Regions from separate parts of the Neobacillus sp. SAB-20_R2A genome, predicted to be linked through region 2. Evidence: a T-box and tRNA genes for the amino acid it is inferred to sense, from the RefSeq annotation. Region 2 holds a T-box; the other holds one or more tRNA genes.
What was found. The T-box of region 2 lies ahead of serS (serine--tRNA ligase). A T-box ahead of a tRNA ligase gene usually reads a tRNA of that ligase, here a tRNA-Ser.

Region 1 (6,120 bases), 230 kb from region 2:
TACTGATCTACCGTATTATGAAACCCCTGCGCTAATTTGATACAATAAGTGTTAAAAGGAAATTGGAGGTAAAGTTGTGACCGAAACAATAGTAAAAGACGAACAGTTACTAGGAAAAATTGCCGCTGAATTGGCAATCAATCATAAGCAAGTAAGAAATGTCATTTCCTTACTTAATGAAGGAAATACTGTCCCATTTATCGCTCGCTATCGGAAAGAAATGACCGGTGCCCTGGATGAGGTGCAAATCCGGAACATTCTAGAACGCTGGCAATACATACAAAACCTCGAACAAAGAAAAGAAGAAGTTCTCCGGATCATTGCGGAACAAGGAAAGCTGACCGAAGAGCTCCAGCAAAGCATCGTAAAAGCTGAAAAGCTCCAAGAGGTAGAAGATTTATACCGTCCCTATAAACAAAAAAGACGAACCAAGGCTACTATAGCTAAAGAAAAAGGCCTTGAGCCGCTGGCCGAATGGTTACTGACACTCCCAAAAGAAAGTGTTGAAGAAAAGGCGAAAGAATTTTTATCGGAAGAAAAAGAGGTTCTTACAATAGAAGATGCGCTAGCCGGTGCAAAGGATATCATTGCGGAAATGGTGTCAGACGATGCGGAAGGCCGCAAGTGGATTCGTCGGGAAACCTTCAAATCTGGTACGGTTGTCTCTGTTGTAAAGGAAACGGAAAAGGACGAGAAAAACGTTTACGAAATGTACTATGAATACGAGGAACCGGTAAATAAAATCGTTCCGCACCGAATCCTTGCCCTAAACCGCGGTGAAAAAGAAGACATTCTAAGAGTATCTATTAAAATGAACCCAGATATCATCATTTCGTATTTGTCCAGAAAATGGGTTAAAAAGGAGCACTCGCCGGCAGCCCCATTGGTATTAGAAGCAATCGAAGACGGCTACAAAAGATTAATCCAGCCATCTATTGAGCGAGAAATCCGCAGTGAATTGACTGTAAAAGCAGAGGAACAGGCCATTCATATATTCTCAGAGAATTTGAGAAACCTTCTCCTCCAGCCGCCGTTAAAGGGAAAAATCGTCTTAGGTGTCGACCCGGCCTATCGGACAGGCTGTAAGCTGGCGGTTGTGGATGAAACCGGGAAAGTCCTAAAGATTGATGTCATTTACCCGCACCCACCGAAAGCGAAGCCCGAGGAAGCAAAAGACAAGTTTATTAAAATATTGCGGGACTATAAGGTTGAGATGGTTGCGGTCGGAAACGGGACCGCCTCAAGAGAGACAGAGCAATTCGTAGCTGATATTTTAAAAGAAGTTAAGGGAGAAATATTTTATCTAATTGTGAATGAGGCCGGGGCAAGTGTGTATTCTGCTTCCGATCTTGCAAGAGAGGAATTCCCTAACTTCCAAGTTGAAGAACGGAGTGCCGTGTCAATTGCCCGCCGTCTGCAGGACCCGCTTGCGGAATTGGTTAAGATAGATCCGAAATCAGTAGGCGTCGGCCAATACCAGCATGATGTATCTCAGAAACTTTTGTCCGAATCACTCCATTTCGTCGTGGAAACGGCAGTTAACCAGGTCGGAGTGAATGTGAATACTGCCTCGTCTTCTTTGCTGCAGTATGTTGCCGGCCTTAATAAAACAGCAGCCAATAATATTGTGAAAATGCGCGATGAGGAAGGGAAATTCACCAGCCGCTCGCAATTAAAGAAGGTTCCTCGCCTTGGTGCAAAGACCTATGAACAAGCGGTGGGCTTCCTGCGGGTATTAGATGGAAAACAGCCGCTGGACCGGACCGGAATTCACCCGGAAAATTACAAAGAGGTAGAAAAACTCCTTAAAAACCTAGGCTTTACAACTGCTCACCTAGGGTCTGAAGAGTTGATATCTGCCTTGAACGGACTTGATTTGAAGTCTGTTTCTGAAGAGTTATCCATTGGTGAGTTAACATTGAAGGATATTGTTGACGCACTTGTAAGACCGGAACGTGATCCACGTGACGACCTGCCGCGTCCGCTTTTGAAAAAAGATGTTTTAAAACTGGAAGACCTAAAATCCGGAATGGAGCTCCAAGGTACAGTCAGAAATGTTGTTGATTTTGGAGCCTTTGTAGATATTGGTGTTAAACAGGACGGGCTTGTTCATATCTCAAAACTAAGTACTCGATTCGTCAAACATCCGCTCGATATTGTTTCAGTAGGGGATGTAGTAACCGTCTGGGTAGATTCGGTTGATATGAAAAAAGGCCGGGTAGCACTAACGATGCTTCCTCCAGCAAAATAAACGAAAACACTGCTTGCTTAGCAGTGTTTTTTTCTGTAAAAAAACCAGCATTGATTTAACATCTTAATTTGATATCGATTTTTTTCATAAAATGCTCTTTTCATTTGGTTTTGAAACCAAGTAGGCATAAATTAAACCTCCCGAAAAGTTTCTCCACAAGGGTATATACAATATATGCTATAATAGGTTGTCACGTTCGCAAAGAAAGTGAGGGAACCTTAAATGAAGGATTCGGAGCTTCAGTTGATGGTGGAAAAAATCTCGATGGAGTACTTTGGGAAGCCATTCAAACATAAGGCATCCTTTAATTCTCGGCTCAGATCAACTGGCGGCAGATATCTTTTGGGGACACATAATATCGAAATTAATAAAAAGTATTTGGAGCAGCTTGGCGAACAAGAATTAATTGGGATCATCAAACACGAACTAGTTCACTATCATCTTCACCTTGAAGGCAAGGGATACAAGCATCGTGATTTAGATTTTAAAATACTCTTAAAAAAGGTGGGAGCACCAAGGTTTTGCAATCAGCTTCCGGATGTCCCGAAAAGAAAATGTAAAGCTAAAAAAATACTTTTATATAAATGCACAAAGTGCAGCCTTCCATATCAGCGCAGAAGAAGCATTGATACAAGTCGCTATGTTTGTGGAAATTGTAAAGGGAAATTAGAAAAGGTCAAAGAATATCTTTTGGAATGAAAGTTTGAAGAACCATTTATTTCTATGAAAATTCGTATTGACTTTAGATAAAGACGTCATTATAATTTAAAGAGTCGATAGGGCAACGCCTTATTGGACTAGCTTCATATTTGCTATTATTCCGCAGTAGCTCAGTGGTAGAGCTATCGGCTGTTAACCGATCGGTCGCAGGTTCGAGTCCTGCCTGCGGAGCCATATTGGGGAAGTACTCAAGTGGCTGAAGAGGCGCCCCTGCTAAGGGTGTAGGTCGCGTAAGCGGCGCGAGGGTTCAAATCCCTCCTTCTCCGCCAGGTTAAAATATTGGCCCCTTGGTCAAGCGGTTAAGACACCGCCCTTTCACGGCGGTAACACGGGTTCGAATCCCGTAGGGGTCATCAGGAATGGGGAATGAAACAAATTCATTTCCTGTTTCTTTCTCTCTTGAAAAATAAATAAATTGGGCTATAGCCAAGCGGTAAGGCAACGGACTTTGACTCCGTCACTCGTAGGTTCGAATCCTGCTAGCCCAGCCATTTTTATGCGGGTGTGGCGGAATTGGCAGACGCACCAGACTTAGGATCTGGCGCCGCAAGGCGTGGGGGTTCGACTCCCTTCACCCGCACCAATAATTTCCTGTTGAAAAACCTCAGGAAACATGTTATGATTTTCTTTGTCACTAATTTAAAATGCGGTCGTGGCGGAATGGCAGACGCGCTAGGTTGAGGGCCTAGTGGTGGCAACACCGTGGAGGTTCAAGTCCTCTCGGCCGCACCAAAAAATATATTGACATAATAAATCGAATGTGATAAGATATAAAAGTTGATTAAAAAGAGCGCCCGTAGCTCAATTGGATAGAGCGTCTGACTACGGATCAGAAGGTTATGGGTTCGACTCCTGTCGGGCGCGTTCTAAAGTCTAACTCCAATATCGGGAAATAGCTCAGCTTGGTAGAGCACTTGGTTTGGGACCAAGGGGTCGCAGGTTCGAATCCTGTTTTCCCGACCATCACAATTTTATATGCGGGTGTAGTTTAGTGGTAAAACCACAGCCTTCCAAGCTGTTGTTGTGGGTTCGATTCCCATCACCCGCTCCACTTTAGAAAAATAGTTCTTTGAAAACTAAACAAACAAAAACGTCAACAAACAATAATTATTCATTTCTTCTGAAATGAAGCCAACGTAACATTTTTGAGCTAATCAACTCAACTTTATTGGAGAGTTTGATCCTGGCTCAGGACGAACGCTGGCGGCGTGCCTAATACATGCAAGTCGAGCGAATCACTGGGAGCTTGCTCCCGGTGGTTAGCGGCGGACGGGTGAGTAACACGTGGGCAACCTGCCTGTAAGACTGGGATAACTTCGGGAAACCGGAGCTAATACCGGATAATTTCTTCCCTCACATGAGGGAAGGTTGAAAGTCGGTTTCGGCTGACACTTACAGATGGGCCCGCGGCGCATTAGCTAGTTGGTGAGGTAACGGCTCACCAAGGCGACGATGCGTAGCCGACCTGAGAGGGTGATCGGCCACACTGGGACTGAGACACGGCCCAGACTCCTACGGGAGGCAGCAGTAGGGAATCTTCCACAATGGACGAAAGTCTGATGGAGCAACGCCGCGTGAGCGATGAAGGCCTTCGGGTCGTAAAGCTCTGTTGTCAGGGAAGAACAAGTATCGGAGTAACTGCCGGTACCTTGACGGTACCTGACCAGAAAGCCACGGCTAACTACGTGCCAGCAGCCGCGGTAATACGTAGGTGGCAAGCGTTGTCCGGAATTATTGGGCGTAAAGCGCGCGCAGGCGGTCCTTTAAGTCTGATGTGAAAGCCCACGGCTCAACCGTGGAGGGTCATTGGAAACTGGGGGACTTGAGTGCAGAAGAGGAAAGCGGAATTCCACGTGTAGCGGTGAAATGCGTAGAGATGTGGAGGAACACCAGTGGCGAAGGCGGCTTTCTGGTCTGTAACTGACGCTGAGGCGCGAAAGCGTGGGGAGCAAACAGGATTAGATACCCTGGTAGTCCACGCCGTAAACGATGAGTGCTAAGTGTTAGAGGGTTTCCGCCCTTTAGTGCTGCAGCTAACGCATTAAGCACTCCGCCTGGGGAGTACGGCCGCAAGGCTGAAACTCAAAGGAATTGACGGGGGCCCGCACAAGCGGTGGAGCATGTGGTTTAATTCGAAGCAACGCGAAGAACCTTACCAGGTCTTGACATCCTCTGACACTCCTAGAGATAGGAATTTCCCCTTCGGGGGACAGAGTGACAGGTGGTGCATGGTTGTCGTCAGCTCGTGTCGTGAGATGTTGGGTTAAGTCCCGCAACGAGCGCAACCCTTGATCTTAGTTGCCAGCATTCAGTTGGGCACTCTAAGGTGACTGCCGGTGACAAACCGGAGGAAGGTGGGGATGACGTCAAATCATCATGCCCCTTATGACCTGGGCTACACACGTGCTACAATGGATGGTACAAAGGGCAGCGAAGCCGCGAGGTGGAGCCAATCCCATAAAACCATTCTCAGTTCGGATTGCAGGCTGCAACTCGCCTGCATGAAGCCGGAATCGCTAGTAATCGCGGATCAGCATGCCGCGGTGAATACGTTCCCGGGCCTTGTACACACCGCCCGTCACACCACGAGAGTTTGTAACACCCGAAGTCGGTGGGGTAACCGTAAGGAGCCAGCCGCCTAAGGTGGGACAGATGATTGGGGTGAAGTCGTAACAAGGTAGCCGTATCGGAAGGTGCGGCTGGATCACCTCCTTTCTAAGGATATAAGCTGGACATATGAGCCAGACAATACATGTTTGTTTGATTGTTTCTTGTTTGTTTAGTTTTGAGGGAATTATCTCTCAAAACTTTCGTTCTTTGAAAACTAGATAATCGTATAGAAGAAGTAACCAAGTAAGAACCGAGTAATCGCCATTTTAGTTTTTCTCTCTTATTTTTAAGAGTAAGTAAAACCTTTTAGGTTAAGTTAGAAAGGGCGCACGGTGAATGCCTTGGCACTAGGAGCCGATGAAGGACGGGACTAACACCGATATGCTTCGGGGAGCTGTAAGTAAGCGCCGATCCGGAGATTTCCGAATGGGGAAACCCACTGTTCGTAATGGAGCAGTATCTTTACCTGAATACATAGGGTATTGAAGGCAGACCCGGGGAACTGAAACATCTAAGTACCCGGAGGAAGAGAAAGCAAA
Region 2 (17,276 bases):
AGATACAAGTGTTGGAGGGCCTGGAGGCTGTAAGGAAAAGACCGGGTATGTACATCGGTTCAACAAGCGGCAAAGGGCTTCACCATCTTGTTTGGGAAATCGTTGATAATAGTATTGACGAGGCACTTGCAGGTTACTGTGACGAAATCAATGTCACGATTGAAGAAGATAACAGCATTACGGTAACGGATAACGGGCGCGGTATTCCAGTCGACATCCAAGAAAAAATGGGCAGACCTGCCGTTGAGGTCATTATGACAGTTCTCCATGCCGGAGGAAAGTTTGGCGGCGGAGGTTATAAGGTTTCAGGCGGACTGCACGGTGTTGGTGCATCGGTTGTTAATGCCCTATCTACTGAGCTGGAAGTCTATGTACATCGTGACGGCAAAATTCACGAAATAAAATTTGAACGCGGTAATGTCGCTTCTGAACTAAAGGTGGTTGGAACAACCGACAAAACTGGAACCATCACCCATTTTAGGCCGGACGGAGAAATTTTCACAGAAACACTTGAGTATGAATTTGACATTCTGGCAACACGCCTTCGTGAACTTGCATTCCTTAACCGGGGAATCAAAATCACCATAGAAGATAAGCGTGTCGAAAATAAACGCAATGAGTATCATTATGAGGGCGGAATTAAATCCTATGTGGAGCATTTAAACCGGACAAAAGAGGTCATTCTTGAAGAGCCTATCTACATGGAGGGCGAAAAGGATGGAATCAGCGTTGAGGTTGCCCTGCAATACAATGAAGGCTATACAGATAACATCTACTCATTCGCCAATAATATTCATACGTACGAAGGCGGTACCCACGAATCTGGTTTTAAAACGGCATTAACGAGGGTTATTAATGATTATGCCAGGAAAAACAATCTGATTAAAGAAAGCGATGCAAACCTTTCCGGTGAGGATGTTCGCGAAGGCCTGACAGCGATTGTTTCGATTAAGCATCCGGACCCGCAATTTGAGGGGCAAACGAAAACGAAACTCGGAAATTCTGAAGTCAGGGCGATAACAGATACCGTTTTTGCTCAGCATTTTGAAAAGTTCTTGTTAGAAAATCCGATGGTTGCTAAAAAGATTGTCGATAAAGGTCTAATGGCGGCAAGAGCAAGGCTCGCTGCCAAAAAGGCAAGGGAATTGACCCGCCGCAAGAGTGCGCTAGAAGTATCTAGTTTACCCGGGAAATTGGCAGACTGTTCTTCTAAAGACCCATCAGAAAGCGAATTATATATCGTTGAGGGTGACTCAGCAGGTGGTTCAGCGAAACAAGGACGCGACCGTCATTTCCAAGCAATCCTGCCGCTTCGCGGTAAGATTCTGAACGTTGAAAAGGCTCGTCTTGATCGGATTCTTTCCAATAATGAAGTCCGGGCAATGATTACAGCCATTGGCACTGGGATTGGTGAGGATTTTGATATTGGAAAAGCCCGCTACCATAAAGTCATCATCATGACAGATGCGGACGTCGATGGCGCCCATATTCGTACGCTGCTGCTGACCTTCTTTTACCGCTATATGAGGAAAATTATCGAGGCGGGTTATGTATATATCGCCCAGCCGCCTCTTTACAAAGTGCAACAGGGGAAACGGATAGAATATGCCTATAACGACAAGGAACTTGACAAGATTTTTGCCGAGCTGCCAAGTCAGCCTAAGCCTAATATTCAGCGCTATAAAGGTTTGGGAGAAATGAATCCTGAACAGTTATGGGAAACAACCATGGATCCAGGTACGAGAACGATGCTTCAGGTAAGTCTTGAAGATGCAATCGAAGCGGATGACACCTTCGATATGCTGATGGGGGAAAAGGTCGAACCACGTCGGAATTTTATCGAAGAAAACGCTCAATACGTGAAAAACTTAGATATATAACATAAATGAAAACTCGCCGATTGGCGAGTCCGATAGGACGAAGATAGAGGTGTAGTTGAATTTATGCGTTAGGAAATTATAATTTGTGGAAATTTATAATTTCCTATTAGCTAAAAAAAGGGAAAAAGGGTAGAGGTGTCCACTATCCTCCTTTTTTATTTTAGGTGACACCCTAATAGGAGGTACCAATTATGGCTGAAACACCAAATTCTCAGGTAAAAGAAATTAATATTAGCCAAGAAATGAAATCTTCGTTTCTTGACTATGCAATGAGTGTTATCGTTTCACGTGCCCTTCCGGATGTTCGTGATGGCCTGAAGCCAGTTCACCGCCGTATTCTTTATGCTATGCACGATCTAGGAATTCATGCGGACAAACCATATAAAAAGTCAGCCCGTATTGTCGGCGATGTTATTGGTAAGTATCACCCGCATGGTGACTCCGCCGTTTATGAAACAATGGTCCGGATGGCGCAGGATTTCAACTATCGCTATATGCTTGTCGATGGCCACGGGAACTTCGGGTCGGTTGACGGTGATGCAGCTGCGGCGATGCGTTACACTGAATCAAGAATGTCGAAAATCTCAATGGAATTATTAAGAGATATTAACAAAGACACGATTGATTATCAAGATAACTATGATGGTGAGGAAAGAGAACCGGTTGTCTTGCCAGCGCGGTTCCCTAACCTATTAGTGAACGGTACAACCGGAATTGCCGTTGGGATGGCAACCAACATCCCGCCTCATCAGCTTGGCGAGACGATCGATGCGGTCTTGGCTGTCAGCCATGACCCTGACATTACCACTCAGGAGCTGATGGAGATCATCCCGGGGCCTGATTTCCCTACTGGAGGGATCATCTTAGGCCGAAGCGGCATCCGCAAGGCTTATGAAACCGGACGGGGTTCTATTACAATAAGGGCTAAAGTGGAAATTGAGCAGAAGTCTAATGGTAAAGAGGTCATTATTGTTAATGAGCTTCCCTACCAGGTAAATAAGGCAAAACTGATTGAAAAAATAGCGGAATTGGTCCGTGATAAAAAGATTGATGGCATCACTGACTTGCGCGATGAATCAGACCGCCGCGGAATGCGGATTGTCATTGAAGTTCGTAAGGATGCCAACGCCAATGTTCTGTTGAATAATTTATACAAGCAGACTGCCCTGCAAACCAGCTTTGGAATTAACACCCTAGCACTTGTGAATGGGCAGCCAAAGGTGCTAAGCCTAAAGCAATGTTTAGTCTATTATTTAGAGCATCAAAAGGTAGTCATTCGCCGCCGTACTGCATTTGAATTGCGTAAGGCCGAAGCAAGGGCACATATTTTAGAAGGTCTGCGGATCGCACTTGACCATATTGACGCTATCATTACGTTAATCCGCAACTCGCAAACGACAGATATCGCCCGTGAAGGGTTAATGACCCAATTTAATCTTTCAGAAAAACAAGCCCAGGCCATCCTTGATATGCGCTTGCAGCGTCTAACAGGCTTGGAAAGAGAAAAGATTGAAGATGAATATCAGGAGCTTGTAAAACTCATTGCAGAGTTAAAAGCCATTTTAGCGGACGAGGAAAAAGTCCTTGAAATTATCCGCGAAGAACTTCTTGAAATAAAAGAACGTTTCAATGATAAACGCCGCACTGAGATCGCAGCAGGCGGAATTGAAAACATTGAGGACGAGGATTTGATTCCACGCGAAAACATCGTCATCTCATTAACTCATAACGGTTATATTAAGCGTCTCCCTGTCTCCACGTACCGCGCACAAAAACGCGGCGGCCGCGGAATCCAAGGTATGGGCACCAATGAGGATGATTTTGTTGAGCATTTGATCACAACTTCAACCCATGATACGATTCTCTTCTTTACTAATAAGGGGAAGGTTTATCGTTCCAAAGGTTACGAAATTCCGGAGTACGGCCGCACGGCGAAAGGCATTCCGATTATCAATCTGCTGGGTATCGAAAAAGGTGAATGGGTAAATGCAATTATCCCTGTTGAAGAATTTGTGGACGATTGGTTCCTGTTCTTTACCACAAAAGAAGGTGTCTCCAAGCGGTCACCGCTGTCATCCTTTGCTCATATCCGGAATAACGGACTAATCGCCATAAGTCTGCGTGAGGGCGATGAGCTTATTTCTGCCCGTATGACCGACGGCAGCAAGCATATTATTATCGGTACGAGTAAAGGTATGCTGATCCGCTTCCCGGAAACAGATGTCCGTTCGATGGGCCGCACCGCCACAGGTGTAAAAGGCATTACCTTGGACAGTGATGATGAGGTTGTCGGCATGGAAGTGCTTGAGGAAGATAATGAAGTGCTGATTGTAACGAAAAATGGCTATGGAAAGCGGACTGCTGCTGCTGAGTACCGCATTCAAGGCCGCGGCGGGAAAGGTATTAAGACCTGTCATATTACAGATAAGAACGGTGAGCTTGTTTCGATGAGAGCGGTGACCGGCGAAGAGGACTTGATGTTGATTACAACAGGCGGGGTCTTAATTCGTATTGATGTAGCCGGCATTTCTAAAATGGGCCGGAATACACAGGGTGTAAAACTAATCAGCCTTGGTGATGAAAAGAATGAATATGTGGCAACCGTAGCTAAAGTAGAAAAAGAAGAAGTCCAGGAAAATGAAAGTACAGAGGAAACAGAAGAAGACGCATCAGGTGAAAACTCAGATGTGAATCTCAATTCTGATGAAGAATAACATAAACGGAGCACTGTAATAGGTGCTCCGTTTTCTGTATTTAACAGTACTTTTGAATTTATTATATTTATATAGTAAAAAATGATTAAAACATGTTGACTTTAACTTAGACGGGTGGTATATTTATAAAGTCGCTTCTGAGCGATAGAGAAATTGACCTTTGAAAACTAAACAAACAAAAACGTCAACAAACAATAATATTCATTTCTTTTGAAATGAAGCCAACGTAACATTTTTGAGCTAATCAACTCAACTTTATTGGAGAGTTTGATCCTGGCTCAGGACGAACGCTGGCGGCGTGCCTAATACATGCAAGTCGAGCGAATCACTGGGAGCTTGCTCCCGGTGGTTAGCGGCGGACGGGTGAGTAACACGTGGGCAACCTGCCTGTAAGACTGGGATAACTTCGGGAAACCGGAGCTAATACCGGATAATTTCTTCCCTCGCATGAGGGAAGGTTGAAAGTCGGTTTCGGCTGACACTTACAGATGGGCCCGCGGCGCATTAGCTAGTTGGTGAGGTAACGGCTCACCAAGGCGACGATGCGTAGCCGACCTGAGAGGGTGATCGGCCACACTGGGACTGAGACACGGCCCAGACTCCTACGGGAGGCAGCAGTAGGGAATCTTCCACAATGGACGAAAGTCTGATGGAGCAACGCCGCGTGAGCGATGAAGGCCTTCGGGTCGTAAAGCTCTGTTGTCAGGGAAGAACAAGTATCGGAGTAACTGCCGGTACCTTGACGGTACCTGACCAGAAAGCCACGGCTAACTACGTGCCAGCAGCCGCGGTAATACGTAGGTGGCAAGCGTTGTCCGGAATTATTGGGCGTAAAGCGCGCGCAGGCGGTCCTTTAAGTCTGATGTGAAAGCCCACGGCTCAACCGTGGAGGGTCATTGGAAACTGGGGGACTTGAGTGCAGAAGAGGAAAGCGGAATTCCACGTGTAGCGGTGAAATGCGTAGAGATGTGGAGGAACACCAGTGGCGAAGGCGGCTTTCTGGTCTGTAACTGACGCTGAGGCGCGAAAGCGTGGGGAGCAAACAGGATTAGATACCCTGGTAGTCCACGCCGTAAACGATGAGTGCTAAGTGTTAGAGGGTTTCCGCCCTTTAGTGCTGCAGCTAACGCATTAAGCACTCCGCCTGGGGAGTACGGCCGCAAGGCTGAAACTCAAAGGAATTGACGGGGGCCCGCACAAGCGGTGGAGCATGTGGTTTAATTCGAAGCAACGCGAAGAACCTTACCAGGTCTTGACATCCTCTGACACTCCTAGAGATAGGAATTTCCCCTTCGGGGGACAGAGTGACAGGTGGTGCATGGTTGTCGTCAGCTCGTGTCGTGAGATGTTGGGTTAAGTCCCGCAACGAGCGCAACCCTTGATCTTAGTTGCCAGCATTCAGTTGGGCACTCTAAGGTGACTGCCGGTGACAAACCGGAGGAAGGTGGGGATGACGTCAAATCATCATGCCCCTTATGACCTGGGCTACACACGTGCTACAATGGATGGTACAAAGGGCAGCGAAGCCGCGAGGTGGAGCCAATCCCATAAAACCATTCTCAGTTCGGATTGCAGGCTGCAACTCGCCTGCATGAAGCCGGAATCGCTAGTAATCGCGGATCAGCATGCCGCGGTGAATACGTTCCCGGGCCTTGTACACACCGCCCGTCACACCACGAGAGTTTGTAACACCCGAAGTCGGTGGGGTAACCGTAAGGAGCCAGCCGCCTAAGGTGGGACAGATGATTGGGGTGAAGTCGTAACAAGGTAGCCGTATCGGAAGGTGCGGCTGGATCACCTCCTTTCTAAGGATAATGCAGCCCTTTAGGGCTGATAATAAGGTTGACTGTTTTTTGTTTGTTTAGTTTTGAGAGGTTAATTCTCTTTGAATATGTTTTGTGGGCCTATAGCTCAGCTGGTTAGAGCGCACGCCTGATAAGCGTGAGGTCGATGGTTCGAGTCCATTTAGGCCCACCATTTAATTTTACAGTGAATATTGGGGGATTAGCTCAGCTGGGAGAGCGCCTGCTTTGCACGCAGGAGGTCAGCGGTTCGATCCCGCTATCCTCCACCAATATCGTTCTTTGAAAACTAGATAATCGTAAAAGAAGAAGTAACCAAGTAAGAACCGAGTAATCGCCATTTTAGTTTTTCTCTCTTATTTTTAAGAGTAAGTAAAACCTTTTAGGTTAAGTTAGAAAGGGCGCACGGTGAATGCCTTGGCACTAGGAGCCGATGAAGGACGGGACTAACACCGATATGCTTCGGGGAGCTGTAAGTAAGCGCCGATCCGGAGATTTCCGAATGGGGAAACCCACTGTTCGTAATGGAGCAGTATCTTTACCTGAATACATAGGGTATTGAAGGCAGACCCGGGGAACTGAAACATCTAAGTACCCGGAGGAAGAGAAAGCAAACGCGATTCCCTGAGTAGCGGCGAGCGAAACGGGAACAGCCCAAACCGAAAGGCTTGCCTTTCGGGGTTGTAGGACACTCAACATGGAGTTACAAAGGAACGGGGTAGATGAAGCGGTCTGGAAAGGCCGGCCATAGAAGGTAAAAGCCCTGTAGTTGAAACTTCGTTCCCTCCTGAGTGGATCCTGAGTACGGCCGGACACGTGAAATCCGGTCGGAAGCAGGGAGGACCATCTCCCAAGGCTAAATACTCCCTAGTGACCGATAGTGAACCAGTACCGTGAGGGAAAGGTGAAAAGCACCCCGGAAGGGGAGTGAAAGAGATCCTGAAACCGTGTGCCTACAAGTAGTCAGAGCCCGTTCATGGGTGATGGCGTGCCTTTTGTAGAATGAACCGGCGAGTTACGATTGCATGCGAGGTTAAGTTGAAGAGACGGAGCCGCAGCGAAAGCGAGTCTGAATAGGGCGAATTAGTATGTAGTCGTAGACCCGAAACCAGGTGATCTACCCATGTCCAGGGTGAAGTCCAGGTAACACTGGATGGAGGCCCGAACCCACGCACGTTGAAAAGTGCGGGGATGAGGTGTGGGTAGCGGAGAAATTCCAATCGAACTTGGAGATAGCTGGTTCTCTCCGAAATAGCTTTAGGGCTAGCCTCACGTAGTTAGAGTCTTGGAGGTAGAGCACTGTTTGGACTAGGGGCCCTCATCGGGTTACCGAATTCAGACAAACTCCGAATGCCAATGACTTATCCGTGGGAGTCAGACTGCGAGTGATAAGATCCGTAGTCAAAAGGGAAACAGCCCAGACCACCAGCTAAGGTCCCAAAGTATACGTTAAGTGGAAAAGGATGTGGAGTTGCTTAGACAACCAGGATGTTGGCTTAGAAGCAGCCACCATTTAAAGAGTGCGTAATAGCTCACTGGTCGAGTGACTCTGCGCCGAAAATGTACCGGGGCTAAACGTATCACCGAAGCTGTGGGTGGACACCTTGTGGTGTCCGCGGTAGGAGAGCGTTCTAAGGGCGTTGAAGCTAGACCGTAAGGACTGGTGGAGCGCTTAGAAGTGAGAATGCCGGTATGAGTAGCGAAAGATGAGTGAGAATCTCATCCACCGTATGCCTAAGGTTTCCTGAGGAAGGCTCGTCCGCTCAGGGTTAGTCGGGACCTAAGCCGAGGCCGAAAGGCGTAGGCGATGGACAACAGGTTGATATTCCTGTACCACCTCTTTATCGTTTGAGTGATGGGGGGACGCAGGAGGATAGGGTAAGCGCACTGCTGGATATGTGCGTGCAAGCAGTTAGGCTGGTGAATAGGAAAATCCGTTCACCTTAAGGCTGAGCTGTGATGCCGAGGGAATTATAGTACCGAAGTTCCTGATTCCACACTGCCAAGAAAAGCCTCTAGCGAGATAAAAGGTGCCCGTACCGCAAACCGACACAGGTAGGCGAGGAGAGAATCCTAAGGTGAGCGAGAGAACTCTCGTTAAGGAACTCGGCAAAATGACCCCGTAACTTCGGGAGAAGGGGTGCTTTTTGGGGTGAATAGCCCCGAAGAGCCGCAGTGAATAGGCCCAGGCGACTGTTTAGCAAAAACACAGGTCTCTGCAAAGCCGCAAGGCGAAGTATAGGGGCTGACGCCTGCCCGGTGCTGGAAGGTTAAGAGGAGGGGTTAGCGCAAGCGAAGCTCTGAATCGAAGCCCCAGTAAACGGCGGCCGTAACTATAACGGTCCTAAGGTAGCGAAATTCCTTGTCGGGTAAGTTCCGACCCGCACGAAAGGCGTAACGATCTGGGCACTGTCTCAACGAGAGACTCGGTGAAATTATAGTACCTGTGAAGATGCAGGTTACCCGCGACAGGACGGAAAGACCCCATGGAGCTTTACTGTAGCCTGATATTGAATTTTGGTACAGCTTGTACAGGATAGGTAGGAGCCTGAGAAGCCGGAGCGCCAGCTTCGGTGGAGGCGTCGGTGGGATACTACCCTGGCTGTATTGAAATTCTAACCCGCACCCCTCATCGGGGTGGGAGACAGTGTCAGGTGGGCAGTTTGACTGGGGCGGTCGCCTCCTAAAGTGTAACGGAGGCGCCCAAAGGTTCCCTCAGAATGGTTGGAAATCATTCGCAGAGTGTAAAGGCACAAGGGAGCTTGACTGCGAGACCTACAAGTCGAGCAGGGACGAAAGTCGGGCTTAGTGATCCGGTGGTTCCGCATGGAAGGGCCATCGCTCAACGGATAAAAGCTACCCTGGGGATAACAGGCTTATCTCCCCCAAGAGTCCACATCGACGGGGAGGTTTGGCACCTCGATGTCGGCTCATCGCATCCTGGGGCTGTAGTCGGTCCCAAGGGTTGGGCTGTTCGCCCATTAAAGCGGTACGCGAGCTGGGTTCAGAACGTCGTGAGACAGTTCGGTCCCTATCCGTCGTGGGCGCAGGAAATTTGAGAGGAGCTGTCCTTAGTACGAGAGGACCGGGATGGACGCACCGCTGGTGTACCAGTTGTCTTGCCAAAGGCATCGCTGGGTAGCTATGTGCGGACGGGATAAGTGCTGAAAGCATCTAAGCATGAAGCCCCCCTCGAGATGAGATTTCCCATAGCGTCAAGCTAGTAAGATCCCTGAAAGATGATCAGGTTGATAGGTCAGAGGTGGAAGCGCGGTGACGTGTGGAGCTGACTGATACTAATCGATCGAGGACTTAACCAAGTCATAATTAAGTAAGGTGAACTCGTTTTTACTAAACTTCTTCTGCGTTATCTAGTTTTGAGGGAATGAAACCTCTAATTCAATAGGTCCGGTAGCAATGGCGAGAAGGTCACACCCGTTCCCATCCCGAACACGGAAGTTAAGCTTCTCAGCGCCGATGGTAGTTGGGACGCAAGTCCCTGTGAGAGTAGGACGCTGCCGGGCAAACAAAGAGACAACCATTTTCAGGTTGTCTTTTTTTGTTGGTTATTTATGCTTGAATGATGCATGAGAACCGTCCCCGTGCCTCACTTTTCCATCAAGTAGTCATAGACTAGAAAAGGCCCTTTTTTTAGTGTGATGTGTAAAAAGGTTTTGATGAAGGGGTAGTCGTGGTTGGGCATCATTTTGGTTAGTTCGCTCCACCATTCTGTTTCATAACGGGCGATCATGCTTAAGTTGTATAACAATAAATAGTGGATCAGCAGTTCCGGGAAGTTGAAAAGCTTCCCTTTGTTTATTGGAAGTGTCCAGCACCCTTCTTCCATATGAAATTTTAAAGGGGAAATGGCTGATACCGGATTGTTATTCAAAATTAAATGGATTCCTTCATCAGCAGAGAATTCCACCCCGTTAGCAAATTTCGAGGCAAGAAACTCTTTAAATCGACTCCCGGTCATATGATAGGTATCCAGTATTTTCTCGGGAATATGGAGCTGGCTGCCGTTGCTATGTAGTTTTTCAAAGCTGTTTTTCCTCATAAGTATGAAGAATAATTCATCGAGTTCAGGTATAAGCTGTAGTAATTCCTCCATTAGGACTTTTTCCCCTTCAAGCTGTTTCATGTGAAACAATTTTTCTGACATAAATGGAAAAAGTCCATTTTTTTGTAATTTCACTTCGTCTTGAAAAAATAAATAATTTTGCTTTTTTCTTTTTCTGGTGGAAACACCGTGTGCCAATACCGCTGTTGTTTCCGGATAGGATGGATCTACGGTTAAGATGCAGGCTTTTATTAAATGGACAAGGCCATAGAAAAGCAATATAGGTTTAATAACCAGCGGGGCTTTTTCTGCCTGTTCATAATAGATTTGCCCATGTTCGAGATAATATAAAAAGGCATATCCATTCTCATAGCTCTTTTGTTCAGGATTCTCAATATTCGCCTTTAGATAGCTATTTTTCAAATAGTGCTGACAGTATTCAGCTGAAAAAAAGCATGAGTAGCTTTTCCAGCCTTTAAATGGCGTATTCAAAGCAGATCACCTTTTTCAGAAAAATCTTACTAATATTTCTTCCTTGACAGTATTTTGTCCAATTGATAACCTACAAATAATATTTTTTGACCTGGAGGCTGTTAATATGTGGGAAAGTAAGTTCGCAAAAGAAGGATTAACGTTTGATGATGTATTATTGATTCCTGGCAAATCAGAGGTGCTGCCACGCGACGTGAGTTTGCAGGTGGAGTTAACTCCTGCGGTAAAGCTCAATATTCCAGTTATAAGTGCAGGTATGGACACAGTCACGGAATCCGAAATGGCAATTGCTATGGCCCGCCAAGGCGGCCTTGGGATTATTCATAAGAATATGACCATCGAACAGCAGGCTGAACAGGTTGAAAAGGTTAAGCGCTCAGAAAGCGGCGTTATCACTGATCCGTTTTTCCTGACTCCTGAACACCAAGTATTTGATGCAGAGCATCTAATGGGGAAATATCGTATTTCAGGTGTTCCAATCGTTAACAACATGGAGGAACAGCGTCTGGTTGGCATTATCACCAACAGGGACCTTCGTTTTATTCAGGATTACTCTTTCAAGATCTCTGATGTCATGACGAAGGAAAATCTAATTACTGCTTCAGTTGGGACAACCTTGAAGGAAGCTGAACAAATTCTTCAAAAGCATAAAATTGAAAAGCTGCCTCTTGTGGATGATCAGGGAGTGTTAAAAGGTTTAATCACAATTAAGGACATTGAAAAAGTGATTGAGTTCCCAAATTCCGCAAAGGACAGCCAAGGTCGTCTATTGGCAGGAGCTGCAGTTGGGGTGACAAGCGATACGATGAAACGGATCGACAAGCTGGTGAAGGCTAATGTTGATGTAATCGTAGTCGATACCGCACACGGGCATTCCAAGGGTGTGCTAGACACTGTAAGGCAAATTAGAGCTGCCTACCCTAACCTTGCGATTATCGCCGGAAACGTAGCCACTGCAGAGGGAACCAGGGCCTTAATCGAAGCCGGAGTAGATGTCGTTAAGGTTGGAATTGGACCAGGTTCGATTTGTACGACACGCGTTGTAGCTGGTGTCGGAGTACCGCAAATAACAGCTGTTTATGACTGTGCTGGTGAAGCCATGAAACACGGGAAAACGATTATTGCGGACGGTGGTATTAAATACTCTGGTGATATCGTCAAAGCTTTGGCAGCAGGCGGACATGCCGTGATGCTGGGAAGCATGCTTGCAGGGGTAACAGAAAGCCCTGGAGAAACAGAAATTTTCCAAGGACGCCGCTTTAAGGTATACCGCGGCATGGGTTCAGTAGCAGCAATGGAAAAGGGTTCTAAAGACCGTTATTTCCAAGAGGACAATAAAAAGTTTGTCCCAGAAGGCATCGAAGGACGCCTTCCGTACAAAGGACCATTGGCAGATACCATTTATCAATTAGTCGGCGGCTTACGTGCAGGTATGGGCTACTGTGGTACGAAAAACCTAGAAGAATTACGAATGAACGCGCAATTCGTTAAAATGACCGGTGCCGGCTTACGAGAAAGCCACCCGCACGACGTTCAAATCACCAAAGAAGCACCAAACTACTCAATGTAAATTAAGTGAAGCAGGAGCAGACCTTTCCGTCTGCTCCTATTTTTTTATCCAAATTTGTTTGGAGCGGAAATCAACTACTAGTACGTATGTAAAAAGCCCTATCTATTTCTAGCAGTCTATCAAAATTGGCAAAAGAATGCTTCGATGCTCTCTCTATGATTTATAAAGCAGTTATGTTAAAATAACCAAAGTGTAAAAAATCATGGAGGGCGTTAATGTGAATAAACATGTTTTTAAAAAGTATCTTGCCAGTGCAATGGCCGTTATTTTGTTCTTCAGCCTTTTTGCCGGCATGGGCCAAGATAAAGCGGAGGCAGCCGCGGCGTTAAACATCAACGCGGACGGTGCCATATTAGTAGATGCTGAATCAGGCAAAGTGTTATACGAAAAAAATGCTGATACTGTCATGGGGATTGCCAGCATGACAAAAATGATGACTGAATATCTTTTACTAGATGCCATTAAACATGGAAAAGTGAAATGGGATCAGGAATATAACGTCAGTGATCTTGTTTATAAAATTTCCCAAGACCGCGCATTGTCGAATGTTCCATTGCGCCAGGACGGCACATATAAAATCCGCGAGTTGTATGAAGCGATGGTCATTTATTCTGCCAATGCAGCAACGATTGCTATTGCCGAAACAATTGCCGGGTCTGAAACTAATTTTGTGAAAATGATGAATGAAAAAGCTAAAAAGTTAGGCTTAAAGGATTATAAATTTGTAAACTCATCAGGTTTAAATAATGCCGAATATCGTGGCATGCATCCGGAAGGCAGCGGTGAAACAGACGAAAACGTCATGTCTCCAAGAGCGGTAGCGAGTCTTGCCTTCCACCTAGTTAATGAATATCCTGAAGTGTTAAAGACGGCAAGCATACCGAAGAAAACTTTTCGTGAAGGCACTTCTGACGCAATTAATATGATCAACTGGAACTGGATGCTTCCTTCTTTGGATTATGGATATAAAGGTGTCGACGGACTTAAGACGGGTACCACCGATTTTGCCGGCTACTGTTTTACCGGTACTGCCAGCCGTGATGGCAAACGGTTTATCACAGTTGTGCAAAATGCTAAAGATGCGAGCGGCAAAGGGGACTATAAGGCCCGCTTCGATGAGACCAAGAAAATGTTTGACTATGCATTTGCCAATACAACAAAAGAAACTATTGTACCAAAGCACTATCAGGTAAAGGGCCATAAAACGATACCTGTTATTAAGGGGAAGAATGACCAGGTAAAAGTTTATACAAAGTCAGCCATCAATATGGTCATTGAAAATGGCGAAAAGGAAAATTATAAACCGGTACTGGTATTAGATAAAAATAAAATTAACAAAAAAGGTGAGCTAACAGCACCGATCAAAAAAGGTGATAAGGTCGGCTATCTAACAATAGAGCCTAAAAACAGCGATAAGGTCAACTTTTTAACTGAGGAAGGCAAAAGCAAATTACAAGTAGATGTCATTGCAGCCCAAGATGTTGAGAAGGCAAATTGGTTTGTTCTAATGATGCGGGGCATCGGAGGATTTTTCGGTGATGTCTGGGGAGGCATCTCCTCCACTGTTAAAGGCTGGTTCTAATTAGCTCTAAAGAACCTATAAGTAAAATGTTGGAAAGGATTCTTGTCTTGACAGGAATCCTTTTTTGTTGCTTTAATGATTTTATGGAATAAATAATTCAAATCGAATTAATAGGAATTTTCTAAATAATCAACGTTTTTGACGTGGAAAAACAAGGGGGATTTACAAATGAAAACAGGTACGGATCGGGTAAAACGTGGGATGGCAGAAATGCAAAAAGGCGGCGTCATCATGGACGTTGTTAATGCAGAACAGGCAAAAATTGCTGAGGAAGCAGGCGCAGTAGCGGTAATGGCGCTAGAGCGCGTACCTTCTGATATTCGTGCAGCTGGCGGCGTTGCTAGAATGGCAGATCCTCGAATTGTCGAAGAGGTTCTTAACGCTGTTTCAATCCCTGTTATGGCTAAGGCTCGTATCGGCCACATTGTGGAAGCACGTGTACTTGAAGCACTTGGTGTAGACTATATCGATGAAAGTGAAGTATTAACACCTGCTGATGAAGAGTTTCACTTATTAAAGAGTGACTTTACTGTTCCATTTGTATGCGGCTGCCGTGACTTGGGCGAGGCTGCCCGACGTATTGGCGAAGGAGCATCTATGCTTCGTACAAAAGGCGAACCGGGAACTGGCAACATCGTCGAAGCTGTCCGCCATATCCGCAAGGTTAACGCACAGATTCGCAAGGTTGTAAGCATGAACGAAGATGAACTTATGACAGAAGCAAAGCTATTAGGTGCACCATTTGAATTATTGCTTGAAATTAAGCGCAATGGCCGCCTTCCTGTTGTTAACTTTGCTGCTGGTGGTGTTGCAACACCTGCTGATGCAGCGTTAATGATGCAATTAGGTTCAGACGGTGTATTCGTTGGCTCTGGTATCTTTAAATCAGAAAACCCTGCGAAATTTGCAAGAGCGATTGTTGAAGCAACAACTCATTACCAAGACTATAAATTGATTGCTGAACTTTCAAAGGATCTTGGAACTCCAATGAAGGGTATCGAAATTTCTTCATTAGCCCCTGAAGCTCGCATGCAGGAGCGTGGATGGTAAAATGATTAAAATTGGCGTTCTCGCATTACAAGGAGCAGTTCGTGAGCATATTCAATCATTAGAAGCTTGTGGTGTCGAAGCCGTTGCCATTAAACACAAAGAGGAATTAAAAGACGTTGATGGCCTTATTCTCCCTGGTGGAGAAAGCACGACAATGCGCCGCCTGATCGATAAATATGATTTTATGGATTCCTTAAAGGAATTTGCCCGGGAAGGTAAACCGATGTTCGGTACCTGTGCAGGCCTTATTCTTTTGGCAAAAAACATCGTCGGATACAGTGAGCCTCACCTAGGTGTGATGGACGTTACGGTTGAACGCAACTCCTTCGGACGCCAGGTGGATAGCTTCGAGGCTGACCTCGCTGTGAAAGATGTCGCGGGTGACTTCCCAGCAGTCTTTATCCGGGCCCCGCATATCGTAGAGGCAGGCGAAGAGGTCGAGATTCTTTCGAAGCATGATGGCCGCATTGTTTTAGCGCGTGAAGGGCAATTTTTAGGCTGTTCGTTTCATCCAGAACTAACGGATGACCATCGTCTTACAGCTTACTTTGTTGAGATGGTAAAAGAAGCAAAAAATCAAAAACAGCCTGTATAGATTGGTTGCTTTTGGCAAATAAATATAGTACTCTAAGTTATACAAATTAGAAATATGCAAAAGCAATGAGAGGAACTAGTAACAAGAGATTTATTCTAAAGAGAGCCGGTGGCTGGTGTGAACCGGTGAATAAGACTTGTGAATCCCTCCTCGAGTAGAGTGCGGAACACCTCATCACGAGGCTAGTAAGGACTCTCGGTGAAAAACCGTTACATTTTTAAGGTGGACAGATTCGTCTGTCAACCAGGGTGGTATCGCGGGTTAACTCTCGTCCCTGTTTTAGGGGCGGGAGTTTTTTGTTTGCCCTCGGATAAATAATAAAGGAGTGTTTAAGCATGTTGGATTTGAAGTATTTAAGAGCCAATTTTGCCGAAGTTAAAGAAAAGCTGCAGCATCGCGGTGAAGATTTAACAGACTTAGGCCGATTTGAAGATTTAGACGTTAAACGGCGCGAATTAATTGTCGAAGCGGAAAAACTGAAATCCAAGCGGAATGAAGTTTCTCAGCAAGTTGCAGTATTAAAACGTGAGAAGCAGGATGCCGATCACCTTATAAAGGAAATGCGTGAGGTTGGCGACCGCATCAAGGAACTCGACGATGAACTAAGAGGCGTTGAGGAGACATTAGAGCTATTATTGCTTAGCATTCCAAATATTCCCCATGAAACTGTGCCTATTGGCGAGACAGAAGACGATAACGTAGAAATCCGCAAATGGGGCCAGGTCCGCGAGTTCGGCTTTGAGGCGAAACCGCATTGGGATGTAGCTGACCATTTGGGAATTCTTGATTTTGAACGAGCAGGAAAGGTGACCGGCAGCCGCTTTGTTTTTTATAAAGGTCTTGGTGCCCGCCTTGAGCGTGCGTTAATAAGCTTCATGCTTGACCTCCATGTCGATGAGCATGGTTACACAGAGATACTGCCTCCATATATGGTGAATCGTACCAGCATGACTGGAACAGGCCAGCTGCCAAAGTTTGAAGAGGATGCCTTTTTAATTGAAAGCGAGGACTACTTCCTAATACCGACCGCAGAGGTACCAGTCACCAATTATTACCGCGATGAAATTTTAAGCGGCGAAGAGCTGCCAATCCGCTTTGCAGCCTACAGCGCTTGCTTCCGTTCTGAAGCTGGTTCTGCAGGGCGTGACACAAGGGGATTAATTCGCCAGCACCAATTCAATAAGGTTGAGCTTGTGAAGTTTGTAAAGCCAGAGGATTCTTATCAGGAGCTGGAAAAACTGACTGCTGATGCCGAAAAGGTTCTTCAATTACTGGAATTGCCGTATCGTGTGTTAAGCATGTGTACAGGTGACCTGGGCTTTACTGCGGCGAAAAAATACGATATTGAAGTGTGGATCCCGAGCTATGGAACTTACCGTGAAATTTCTTCTTGCAGTAATTTTGAGGCGTTCCAGGCAAGACGTGCTAACATCCGCTTCCGCCGCGACCCTAAGTCAAAACCGGAGCATGTGCATACACTTAATGGCTCTGGCCTCGCGATCGGCCGTACGGTTGCAGCTATTCTGGA

Region 1: it encodes a tRNA-Ser, which carries the amino acid that the T-box ahead of serS (serine--tRNA ligase) is inferred to sense. The anticodon was not compared.

What each region holds. Positions count from the first base shown of each region.
Region 1 is NZ_CP145895.1:238,512-244,631, forward strand. It holds gene V5M37_RS01290 (Tex family protein) at 77-2,251, shown strand; gene cmpA (cortex morphogenetic protein CmpA) at 2,269-2,379, opposite strand; gene V5M37_RS01300 (SprT family protein) at 2,474-2,950, shown strand; tRNA gene V5M37_RS01305 (tRNA-Asn) at 3,071-3,145, shown strand; tRNA gene V5M37_RS01310 (tRNA-Ser) at 3,150-3,240, shown strand; tRNA gene V5M37_RS01315 (tRNA-Glu) at 3,253-3,324, shown strand; tRNA gene V5M37_RS01320 (tRNA-Gln) at 3,388-3,462, shown strand; tRNA gene V5M37_RS01325 (tRNA-Leu) at 3,470-3,554, shown strand; tRNA gene V5M37_RS01330 (tRNA-Leu) at 3,618-3,703, shown strand; tRNA gene V5M37_RS01335 (tRNA-Arg) at 3,762-3,835, shown strand; tRNA gene V5M37_RS01340 (tRNA-Pro) at 3,858-3,934, shown strand; tRNA gene V5M37_RS01345 (tRNA-Gly) at 3,949-4,022, shown strand; rRNA gene V5M37_RS01350 (16S ribosomal RNA) at 4,137-5,686, shown strand; rRNA gene V5M37_RS01355 (23S ribosomal RNA) at 5,891-6,120, shown strand, end outside.
Region 2 is NZ_CP145895.1:4,537-21,812, forward strand. It holds gene gyrB (DNA topoisomerase (ATP-hydrolyzing) subunit B) at 1-1,880, shown strand, start outside; gene gyrA (DNA gyrase subunit A) at 2,072-4,594, shown strand; rRNA gene V5M37_RS00040 (16S ribosomal RNA) at 4,850-6,399, shown strand; tRNA gene V5M37_RS00045 (tRNA-Ile) at 6,495-6,571, shown strand; tRNA gene V5M37_RS00050 (tRNA-Ala) at 6,593-6,668, shown strand; rRNA gene V5M37_RS00055 (23S ribosomal RNA) at 6,782-9,716, shown strand; rRNA gene rrf (5S ribosomal RNA) at 9,804-9,920, shown strand; gene V5M37_RS00065 (YaaC family protein) at 10,004-10,951, opposite strand; gene guaB (IMP dehydrogenase) at 11,058-12,521, shown strand; gene V5M37_RS00075 (D-alanyl-D-alanine carboxypeptidase family protein) at 12,778-14,103, shown strand; gene pdxS (pyridoxal 5'-phosphate synthase lyase subunit PdxS) at 14,272-15,153, shown strand; gene pdxT (pyridoxal 5'-phosphate synthase glutaminase subunit PdxT) at 15,155-15,748, shown strand; T-box leader at 15,805-16,027, shown strand; gene serS (serine--tRNA ligase) at 16,084-17,276, shown strand, end outside.